Regions from separate parts of the Shewanella sp. MF05956 genome, predicted to be linked through region 1. Evidence: predicted binding sites of a transcription regulator. Region 1 holds the regulator's gene; the other holds the start of a gene.
What was found. The regulator FliA, encoded in region 1, starts transcription of late flagellar genes. The targets are predictions, from matches to a motif close to CTAAAGNTNNNNNNNNNNNNGCCGATA.
Positions count from the first base shown of each region.

Region 2: pomA (flagellar motor protein PomA) is a predicted target of FliA. The motif match lies at 4,447-4,473, and genes of this name have one in related genera.

Region 1 covers NZ_JCAYNV010000016.1:58,709-64,533, forward strand. The annotation lists gene AC19MX_RS16830 (chemotaxis protein CheA) at 1-1,731, opposite strand, end outside; gene AC19MX_RS16835 (protein phosphatase CheZ) at 1,747-2,484, opposite strand; gene cheY (chemotaxis response regulator CheY) at 2,498-2,881, opposite strand; gene AC19MX_RS16845 (RNA polymerase sigma factor FliA) at 2,927-3,646, opposite strand; gene AC19MX_RS16850 (MinD/ParA family protein) at 3,639-4,520, opposite strand; gene flhF (flagellar biosynthesis GTPase FlhF) at 4,525-5,825, opposite strand, start outside.
Region 2 covers NZ_JCAYNV010000012.1:111,673-117,497, reverse strand. The annotation lists gene AC19MX_RS14395 (transcriptional regulator GcvA) at 1-235, opposite strand, end outside; gene AC19MX_RS14390 (hypothetical protein) at 413-637, shown strand; gene thiI (tRNA uracil 4-sulfurtransferase ThiI) at 765-2,219, opposite strand; gene AC19MX_RS14380 (flagellar motor protein MotB) at 2,523-3,446, opposite strand; gene pomA (flagellar motor protein PomA) at 3,449-4,216, opposite strand; gene xseB (exodeoxyribonuclease VII small subunit) at 4,604-4,840, shown strand; gene ispA ((2E,6E)-farnesyl diphosphate synthase) at 4,878-5,759, shown strand; gene dxs (1-deoxy-D-xylulose-5-phosphate synthase) at 5,781-5,825, shown strand, end outside.

The DNA.
Region 1 (5,825 bases):
CTGATTAATGCGAGTTTTAACCACATCCATGCCCACACCACGGCCTGAAATATCAGATATCTCAACTTTAGTTGAGAAGCCTGGTGCAAAAATCAGATTATACGCTTCGTTATCAGTCATTCTTGATGCGGCATCTTCGTCTAACACGCCGCGAGTGATAGCAATTTGTTTTAGCTTTTCAGGATCCATCCCTGCGCCATCATCCTCAATTTTAAGCAGGATATGGTCACCTTCTTGACTCGCAGAAAGCGTAATGGTGCCTGTTCGAGGCTTGCCATTGGCTTCACGCGTAATCGGCATTTCAATACCATGGTCTACCGAGTTTCGCACTAAGTGGACTAATGGATCGGCTAGTGCCTCAACTAAATTTTTATCAAGATCGGTTTCTTCACCAATCATGATCAAATCAATTTCTTTATTTAATGTTCGAGCTAAATCGCGGACAACCCTTGGGAAACGGCCAAACACTTTCTTAATTGGCTGCATGCGGGTTTTCATTACCGCACCCTGCAAGTCAGCGGTAACGAGATCAAGGTTGGCCAACGCTTTAGACATTTCTTCGTCTTCGCGGGTAATGCCTAAACTCACCAGGCGATTACGCACTAACACTAATTCGCCAACCATATTCATAATCTGGTCTAAACGAGCAGTATCTACACGAACCGTCGTTTCGCCTTGTGGGACTGCATTGGCTTTAGCCGCGACAGGTACAGGCGCTTTATCTTTGGCGACTTCAGCTTTAGGTACGGGCACTGCTGCCGGCGCGGCTTTGGCAACGGGGGCTGGTGTAACAGCTTTCGGTGCGTCAGGAACTTTAGGAGGTGTAGGCGTAGCCGCTACGACAGGGGCTGCTGGTTTAGCAACGACTGGAGCACTGCCTTTACCATGTAATTCATCTAATAAGCGTTCAAATTCATCATCGGTAATTTCATCAGAGTCGACTAATGGTTCAACAACCGGTTCTGCTGGCTTAATGGGTTCGCTAGTGGTTTCAGCTTTGGCTTTAAACGATCCAGAACCATGAAGCTCATCAAGTAATGCTTCAAACTCATCATCGGTAATTTCATCACTATTGCTTGATGATGCACTGGCCGATTTAGGTGCTATGGTGTCTTGATTTACAGCGGATGTAGCTGTTGAGGTTGGGCTTTTACCTGAGCCATGCAAGGCATCGAGTAATGCTTCAAATTCAGATTCGTCAATTTCATCAATACCAGTTGAGCTAGGTGCAGAAGTAGATTGCACACTAATGTCTTCGACATATTCAGGTTCAGAGACTTCAGCGGCTTCTTCTATGATTTCAGGTTCAGCAGTTGATTGACCCATTTCAGACGGCAGTGGAGCGCCAGAGCTTAATAATTTTAGTTTTGCTAACAAGTCTGAATCGGCAGGGTCTTGTTGTTGTCCCTGTTGAGTTTGAGCAAACATGGTATTAATTGCATCAACCGCTTGCAAAATTATGTCCATTAGCTCTGCATTGACTACACGTTTACCAGTACGTAAAAGATCAAACGTGTTTTCTGCTTCGTGACACACATCAACCATGGGTTTAAGGCTTAGAAAACCTGCCCCACCTTTGACGGTGTGAAATCCACGGAAAATAGCATTAAGTAAATCACTGTCATCAGGATTATTTTCAAGAGCGACCAGCTGCTCTTGTAGAAGCTCTAAAATCTCACCAGCTTCAATTAAAAAGTCCTGGAGTATCTCTTCATCAACATCAAATGACATTAAATTGACTCCTAATTAGAAACCCAGACTTGATAGCAGATCATCAACTTCATCCTGACCCGTGACCACGTCTTCACGTAACTCAGCGTTCATGATTGGGCCTTCTGCCTCTATCTTATTATCTTTAATTGTAGGTAATGACTCAGTAGTATGGTCACCAAAAACGGTCAACATGGATACTAAATTACTCTCTACTTCGCGCACTAGTTCAATCACTCGGCGGATCATCTGACCGGTTAAATCTTGGAAGTCTTGCGCCATCAATATCTGAGTGAGCAATTCACGAAGACGGTTAGAATCATGCTCGCTATTAGACATAAACTGCTGAACATCATGACAAAGTGATTTAAATTCACCCAGTTCGATGTCGCGACGCATCAGTTTATCCCACATAGGCGTTACAGATTGAATGTTGCTTATAATGGTATCGGCCAAAGGCAAACATTCTTCAACCGCATCCATGGTTTTATTAGCAGCTTGTTCTGTCATCTCAATAACATAGTTTAATCTTTCTTTAGCATCCGGAATTTCAGTGTTCGCTAATTCAGATAAACGGTTATCAACTTGGAAATCTTTTAGTGCGCTGTGCAATTGGCGAGTGAGTTTACCGACCTCTTCAAACAGCTCACGCTGCAGAGGAGTCGCTAAATCTCTAATTAATTCGTCAGCTTTACCTTGCTCTCCCGCCGATAGCAGTTCAACAAGTTGCTGGGCCTGTTCGAGAGTAATTAACCCCGATATTGATGCCTGCATGACTTATCCTTGCTTAAGCGAGTCGTTCAAAGATTTTGTCTAACTTTTCTTTTAACGTAGCGGCTGTGAACGGTTTAACAACATAACCATTAACACCAGCTTGAGCCGCAGCAATGATTTGCTCACGCTTAGCTTCAGCCGTAACCATTAATACAGGTAAATGTTTTAGTGAATCGTCTGCACGGATTGCTCTAAGTAAATCAATACCCTGCATTCCCGGCATATTCCAGTCGGTTACAACAAAGTCAAAATGACCTTTTTGTAACATAGGTAGGGCTGTTGAGCCATCATCTGCTTCTTGGGTATTATTAAATCCCAAGTCTCGCAACAAGTTCTTAATGATACGTCTCATTGTTGAAAAATCGTCAACAATAAGAATCTTCATATTCTTGTCCAAGGTTTCCTCCGGTGAGCTGACACTCGTTTGCTCTATAATTAGTTATTATTCTTGTGTCCAATGCTTGAGTTTGGCTTTTAGTCTGAGCATGGCCTGACTTAATATCTGGCTAACTCGCGACTCACTTACCTCAAGGATGGCACCGATTTCTTTTAAGTTTAATGCTTCGTCATAATATAACGACAGCACTAAAGCATCTCTTTCTGGCAAGGTTTTAATTGCTTCAACCAGTGCAGATTGGAACTGAGTCTCGGCGAGAGAATCAAAAGCTTCATTTGGGGATTCGTCGTCTGTGGTTAACACATCCTGGGAAACACCAAGGTCTTCTATGCCTATGATTTTACCGACAGAAACATCATTTAAGATATGATGGTACTCATCGAGAGACATATCAAGTTTTTCAGCAATTTCTGTGTCTCGTGCATCGCGCCCTAACACTTGTTCAAGTTCGTCAATGACATGGGCTACACGGCGATTATTACGATGAACTGAGCGTGGAACCCAGTCACCGCGGCGAATTTCGTCAATCATTGCGCCACGAATACGAATGCCAGCAAAGGTTTCAAATTTAGCCCCTTTGGTGCCATCAAATTTTGATGATGCTTCTAGAAGCCCCATCATACCTGCTTGTAATAAATCATCCAGTTGCACTGATGCTGGCAGCCTTGCCAACATATGATGAGCAATGCGTTTCACCAACGGTGCATACTGTTCAACAATCGATGTTTTGTTATCGAACTGAGTATACGCTGCGGCTTTATTCACTCGCTCTCCCCTCTTCTACTGGTTTACGTTGTACTAAGCGTTCAACAAAAAACTCTAAGTGACCACCAGGTTGTTGCGGTACAGGCCAGGTCATAATTTTATTGGCCAACCCTTGGTATGCAATCGCAGAAGGTGATTTTGGAAAGGCTTCTACGACCAGTTTTTGTTTACGAACTGCTTTGCGCAAATTTTCATCGAAAGGAACACTAGCGACAAGCTCTAAGGCCACATCTAAAAATCTATCTGTTACTTTACTGAGTTTAGCAAATAATTCCATGCCTTCGCGTAAACTACGCACCATATTTGCCACAATTTTGAAGTGGAACACACCGTGTTCACGACTTAAAATTTTAATCAGGGCGTAAGCATCAGTAATCGATGTAGGTTCATCACATACAACGATTAATACATCTTGTGACGCCCGCGAAAAACTCAGCACCATATCTGAAATACCCGCAGCCGTATCAACAATTAAAATGTCGAACTGGGTGCGCATTTCACTAAAGGCACGAATTAAACCGGCATGCTGCGCTGGGGTCAATTCAACCATCGCTTGTGAACCAGACGTGGCCGGCACAATACCGATCCCTTTTGGCCCACGGACAATGATGTCATCTAATTCGGCATCGCCAGACAAAACATGAGATAAATTTTTCTCTGCACGGATCCCTAGCATCACATCAACGTTGGCTAAACCTAAGTCAGCATCAAGCACCAGTACACGCTTGCCCTTTTCGGCTAATGCGACTGCGGTATTAATTGATACGCTTGTTTTACCGACTCCGCCTTTACCACCGGATACGGCAATTACTTTAACTTTATCGTTATTTGGTTGATTCATCATACGTAAACCACTTGCTTGATCCCGAGTCATATCTTTACTCAAATGCATAGGCAGTGTCATTTGACCATGCCGTGTCTTGTGACGTTGGTTGTTCTGTTTCGTTTAATGCGGCTAGTGCTTGTTTGGCTAATTCTAGTGTATCAGCCACTTTCATGTCTTCTGGAACACGTTGACCGTCAGTAACATAACTCAATGGTAACTCATTTTGAATCAATACGCTCAATGCACCTGCAATTGATACTGATTCATCTAATTTAGTCAAAATAGCACCCGATAACGGAATGCGTTTAAAGTGTTCAACTGCATCTTGCAATACACGACGCTGGCCAGTGGCAGACATCACTAAATAACTGCGAATTGGGATCCTACTATTTGCAGTCAAATTATCAAGTTGTTGATAAAGACGCATGTCTCGTTGTCCCATTCCCGCAGTATCAATTAACACTAGCTTACGATTTCTAAATTGATATAAAATCTGCTCTAATTCGCTTAAATCATGTGCTTGCTTAACAGGGCAGCCCATAATTTTACCATATGTCGCTAATTGCTCATATGCTCCAATTCGATAATGGTCTGTCGTAATCAACGCGACTTGTTCAGGACCATGATGTGCAGCAAACCGCGCAGCAATTTTTGCTAAAGAAGTCGTTTTACCGACACCCGTTGGGCCAACAAAAGCAACTACACCACCACGTTTAACAATATCATCACCTTGATTATCAAGTAAATTAGCTAAACTTTGTGGTAATGCTCGCACTAAGTCTGCTGGCGTGTAGTGTTGGCTCAGCCCAGCTAGTTTAGCAGCAACAGCGGGAGAAAACTCAGCTGCAATTAATTTACTTTCTAACATGGCGCCAACTGGATCAGAGCGCTTTTTGTGATCTTTCATTAAAGAAGACACCTGGTGGGTCAGTAAGCTTCTTAACGATGCCATTTCCTCACGCAATGAGTCTAGCTCGGCAGATTGATTTTTATTACTTTTATTGGGTTTTTCAAGATGATTTACCTGTGGCGCACTTGGGGTAGGCTTAGCCGTTTTAGCCCCTTGTAATTGGCGAGCCCATTCAGGTAACTCTGGTTCATCTTGATGCACAGACATTTGCTGTGCCATGCGATTGTGCTGCTTTTCAAGTAATGCTTGTAACGAGTCCGCTGCAGGCGGTGGGCTCACTTTTGAATGTGCCTTAACGGCAGGTTTAGCGCCCAATGAAACTCTATCTTCACTGACATCCATAAAGCTATTCGTTGGCGCTTGCGACGCCATAGCGGCTTTTGGTTCGTCATAATCAACCGCGGCAACAATTTCGATGCCACCAGCCACTTTTTTATTAGACA
Region 2 (5,825 bases), on a different contig from region 1:
CAATAAAAATATCTTTGATGTCGAGAAAGTAACTTTGACCTTCTTCTGTTAACAATAATGATCGATTCTTACGTCTAAACAGCTTTAGCCCTAAAAAATCTTCTAATGCTTTAATCTGATGACTTACTGCGGCTTGAGTGACGAACAACTCTTCTGCGGCGCGGGTAAAGCTCAGATGCCTTGCTGCGGCCTCAAATGCTTTCACCGCATTTAAGGGGGGCAATCGTCTAGACATAGTGATCAATCTCTCGTTTTATAATTAGTTTTTCTAATGATTATCGTTATTTTTTGTCGCTTGTAAAGAACACTGTGTTTGGTTAAATTAGCATCATTGAAAATACAGTTGGACAATCTCTACGACGTTATCGGGATAGTCCGGCAAATGTGACACATTAGCCTGGAGGCTCACCCTATGTTCAACTTAAAAACGATTGCTGCGTTAATTCTGACATCCATCATTGGATTGACTACTGCACAAGCAACAGAGTTAGAACCTATCAACATGATCGATTTGCATGCTGAATTATCTCAAAGCATTGAAGCGATGAAAGTTGACATCAATGATGATGTTAACAGCATTTTAGTTGCAGACAATGAAGAAGCACAAAAAACTTCTGAAGCGACCCAGGCAAACTAATTTTCGCTCAGCGCGCAGACAATAAAAAACCGCATTTAATGCGGTTTTTTATTGTCTGTAAGTTTTTATTGTCTGTAAATCATCAACCAATCAATAACGCCATCAGCATTATTGATTGGCGTTATGTTTATGGACGGTAAACTTTAACGTTCGTATAACCCTGCTCAATTAAATACAACGCTTGCAGTTTACTCATCACACCACGGTCACAATACAGAAGATACGTTTTGCTCTTGTCTAAATCAGCAAACTGAGTCGCTAATTTAAAGAATGGGATCGCTTTCACCATCACGTTGTCCAGCGTTAATGGTTTACGCTCTTCTTCTTCAGGTGCGCGCACATCAATGACAATCTCGCCTGAAGCCACATCTTTCACCGTTTCAGTTTCAGTGACTTGCTGATTCATTTCAGCTTCAATGTCACGGATATCCATCACCACAGCGGCCTCAATAACACGGTCAATTAAATCCTCAGAGAATTTAAGCTCTTCTTTTTCCACTTTAGATAAAATCGCTTTTACGGTTGGTTTTTGTGAAATTACACCACAATATTCAGGGATCGATTTAGCAAAATCTTCAGTGCCAATCACGCGGCTCTGATTAATAATATCTTGCTTGTCCATTGCAATTAGCGGGCGCAAAATCAATAAATCAGTACTGCGATCAATCACGTTTAAGTTGGTTAATGTCTGGCTTGATACTTGACCTAAACTTTCACCCGTCACTAACGCTTGGATGCCAAACTTGTCAGCGATACGAGTTGCGGCGCGCATCATCATACGCTTTAACACTACGCCCATCTGGCCATTATCAATACGTTCAAGAATTTCAGCCACTACAGGTTCAAACGGCACAGACACAAAACGAACCTTGTGAGATTCGCCATACGTTTTCCACAAGTGGTAAGCCACTTGCTTTACGCCAATCTCGTGCTGAGCACCACCAAGATTGAAGAAGCAGTAATGAGTACGGGCACCTTTTTTAATAAACTGGAAGCTCGATACGCCTGAATCAAAACCACCAGAAATAAGCGATAACACGTCTTCTTGAGTCGCCATAGGAAAACCACCTAGACCAGGAATTCGACGTTCAACCATGTATAACTTGTCTTGATCAATTTCAAGGTTCACTGTTACGTCTGGATTTTTAAGTTTTACACCCAGCGCGTCGGTGTGTTGGTTTAATCCGCCGCCAACATACCGTTCAACTTCAATAGAATTAAAATCATGGTTACCAGAACGCTTCACTCGCACACAAAAGGTTTTACCCGCGATTTCATCACGGTATTTAGGCAACACTTGCTGATAAATATGATCGATTGAATCAAAAGCATATTCACTCACCTGCACAACATGAGCAATACCTGGAATACAGCCTAAACGCTCGGCGAACGCATCGACTAATTCAGGCTTATTGACTGGTACTCTCACTAAAATACGATCATATAAACGTTGTACTTTGGCTTCTTCATCAACCTTTTTCAGCACGTTACGAATATTAGTTTCGAGCATTTTGGTAAAACGCATTCTTACCGACTTGCTCTTCATCATTATTTCAGGATACAGCTTTACAATAAACTTCATGGGGTGTCCGCAGGCATAACTTATCCCTTAGCACAGACAAAGTGTGGCTCGCTAAAAGGAGTTGTAATACGTTGATTATAAATTAAAAAAGCAGCTTACAGATTTGATGCATCACGGTTTATGAATAAACCAAAGCCAAAACGTAAGCAATAATTCGCGGATTATACCAAAAGCTGACTATTAACCAAACATATTCACCGGTTAATCATGTATTTTGTGCAGACAACACAGTTAATACACATTCATATAACAAAAAAGCGCAACCTGTTTAGGCTGCGCTTTTTTTGTCAGAAAACCATCTTATTACTCTACGGTTATCTCATCTGATTCTTTTGCTTTGCCTTGTTCAATGGAAATCTCCACTCGACGATTACGAGTGCGATTTTCATTGGTATCATTAGGCACAAGCGGTCTATTTGACGCTTCACCCACAACCTTCATCCGCGTTTCATCAAATCCTGATACGCGTCTCAACTCATCCGCTACGGCAACAGCACGTTGGCTCGATAACTCCCAGTTAGAACTATAAAGCTCGTTACTAATATGAGCACCATCTGTATGGCCAGATACCGTCACAATACCAGGTACATCTTTAAGCAGCGCACCAATGGAGCGAACAATCGGTTTAAATTTAGGCTGTAAAAAACCAGAACCTGAAGCAAAAGAGCCTTTTTCACGAATTCGAATAATGATTTGTTGACCTAGCGATTCAATTTCAATGGCACCGTCAACGATCTCTTCGTTGAGTTTTTCTGCCATTTTTTTCACTTGTTCATTAATGTTTTCTTGTGCAGAAGCGGCATCTTTTTTGACCGCCTCGGCGACTTCCTGAGCCGTTGCAGCAGCATTACCACCACGCTGATCACCACTTTGTTTTTGTGTGCCGCCCGCACTGTCTTCTTCGCCGGCTTGATATTCAATTGTCGGCTGAGTCATTTCGTTAGTCTGCTGATTAATAATTTCAATCGGCGTGGGATCGGGTCTACCAGGGCGAAACTCAAGGGCAATGACAGATGTTCCTTTGGGAATATCTTTTACTTCAACCTTGTTTTGCACCCCAAATGCATACTTCATGGAGCCTGCTATTTGCTTAAATTTTAAAACATCCATTTCTGCAAATGACAATAACAACACGAAAAAGCACATCAACAACGACATTAAGTCAGCAAAGGTTGCTAACCACATCGGGGCGCCAGGAGGTGGACATTGACACTTGGCCTTAGCCATGACTATTCTCCGTCTGTCGTGTTAACTTTGCGTTGTTTCTCCGCGAGGTAGTTTTTGAGGAACCCTTCTATCACACGTGGATTTTGACCATCTTGAATAGCTAATACAGCATCCATAATGAGATTACGATTAAGCATTTCTTCGCCCATGCGCAGAGCAAGTTTATCCGCCATAGGTATTGCCACCATGTTAGCAATCATTGCCCCATAAAGTGTGGTCAATAAGGCAACGGCCATCGAAGGACCAATAGATTTAGGGTCTTCCATGTTAGATAACATCGCAACTAACCCTACGAGTGTACCAATCATACCCATCGCAGGGGCTACATCACCAAATGCCCTAAAAATACTTATCCCTGTTTTATGGCGTTCCTCAGTCAAGGCGATGTCTTTTTCAAGGGCATTACGGACAACATCACCGTCATGACCGTCGACAAGCATATCAACAGCTCTTTGCATAAAAGTATTGGTAATGACCGCTTCTTCTAACGCTAAAAATCCGCCTTTACGCGCGGCATCAGCCATAGTAACTGATTGTTCAATCAAATCTTCTGGTTTATCAATTTTGAAAATAAACGTTTTTAGTCCAATTTTTACAGCACCTAGGAATTGACCTAAGTTAAATTTCATCATCACCACAAAAATAGAGCCGGCTATAACAATTAATATTGAAGCAACGTCAATAAATAGGCCGATACCGCCACTGGTAACCATGGCACCGATAATAAACCCAAACGCGCCGATAATACCTATTAGGGTAGCTAAATCCACAACCTCTCCTCAATCGCAGTGATGACTCTGCTTTATTGTGCGCTTTATTAAGTGCAATTTATAATGACGTTTTAGCACAGCTAATATTGATAACAAGCAATCTTAATCTCAATCGTTATGCATTACTGTAAAAGTTGCAATACTCTCTTTAGATAACATGCCCGTTTTATATTACATAATGGTATCAATCTAACAGCAGTTTACGCTATCGATTTAAAATCTTAACTCTTTATCGGACAAAGTTGGCTCAAGTTTAGCCCGTTTTTAAGGTTTCTAAAAAAAATTCAATAACAAAGCGTGCTGTTGAGCAAATAACCAGCGACTGTATTTGACCGATACGCTGGGCTGATATACCTTGTCACTCGCGCCAAGAGAGGAATATTAACTGTGGCTAAAAAACCAGAAAATCTCAGTTTCGAGCAATCTTTAACAGAACTCGAAACCATTGTAGCTCACTTAGAACAAGGTGAAGTCTCACTAGATGACGCGCTCAAACAATTTGAACGTGGTATTACCTTAGTGCGTCAAAGCCAAACTAAGCTTGAACAAGCTCAACAAAAAGTGTCTATTTTATTAAATGAAAATGATGTTGAATTAGCACCATTTTCAGTCGAAAGTGAATAATCGTCAATCATTTAGGTTGAAATATAGGTCTTAATACGTGTTAGCTGAAGCGATAAAAACTTACCAAAAACGAGTTGATGCTGTTCTGAGTGAACATTTAAATCAACTTGATGATGCCGCGCCTCACCTTAAGGCGGCCATGTTGCATGGTGCGTTATTAGGCGGTAAGCGAATTCGACCGTTTTTGGTTTACAGTGTTGGCGACATGCTCGGGGTCAATATTGACGCCCTTGATAAAGCGGCTGCAGCCATTGAATGTATTCATGCTTACTCATTAATACACGATGATTTACCCGCAATGGACAATGACGCGCTCCGTCGTGGCCAGCCGACCGTTCATATTGCTTTTGATGAAGCTACCGCCATTTTAGCCGGTGATGCCTTGCAAACGCTGGCGTTTGAGATCATTACCGCGCCATGTGAAACGCTCACCCCAAGCCAACAATTAGCGATGGTGAGCGCATTAGCCAAAGCCTCGGGTTACCAAGGCATGTGTGGTGGTCAGGCGATTGATCTTAGCGCCACAAATCACAGTATAAATTTACAACGCTTAACTGAATTACATAATAAAAAAACCGGTGCGTTAATTAGTTGCGCCGTTGAACTTGCATTAATTACTGCCAATTTGCCAAAAGTGCAGTACCAACTAATGATGCAATACGCCCAATCATTAGGATTAGCGTTTCAAGTTCAGGACGATATTTTAGATATTACCGCAAGCACGGAAGAGCTTGGAAAACCTCAAGGCAGTGATGAGCAATCCAATAAAAGTACCTTCCCTAAACTACTGGGTCTTGATGGTGCAAAGGCCTGTGCGGAACAACTAATACAAGATGCACTATCAGCGCTGACTAAATTGCCATACAATAGCCAGTTAATTGCAGACTTCGCCCGTTATATTATTGAGCGAAGATTATAATAAGAGTCAGAAAATCTCGCTATGAGTTTCGATATTTCTAAATTCCCAGTACTAGCTCAGGCTAAT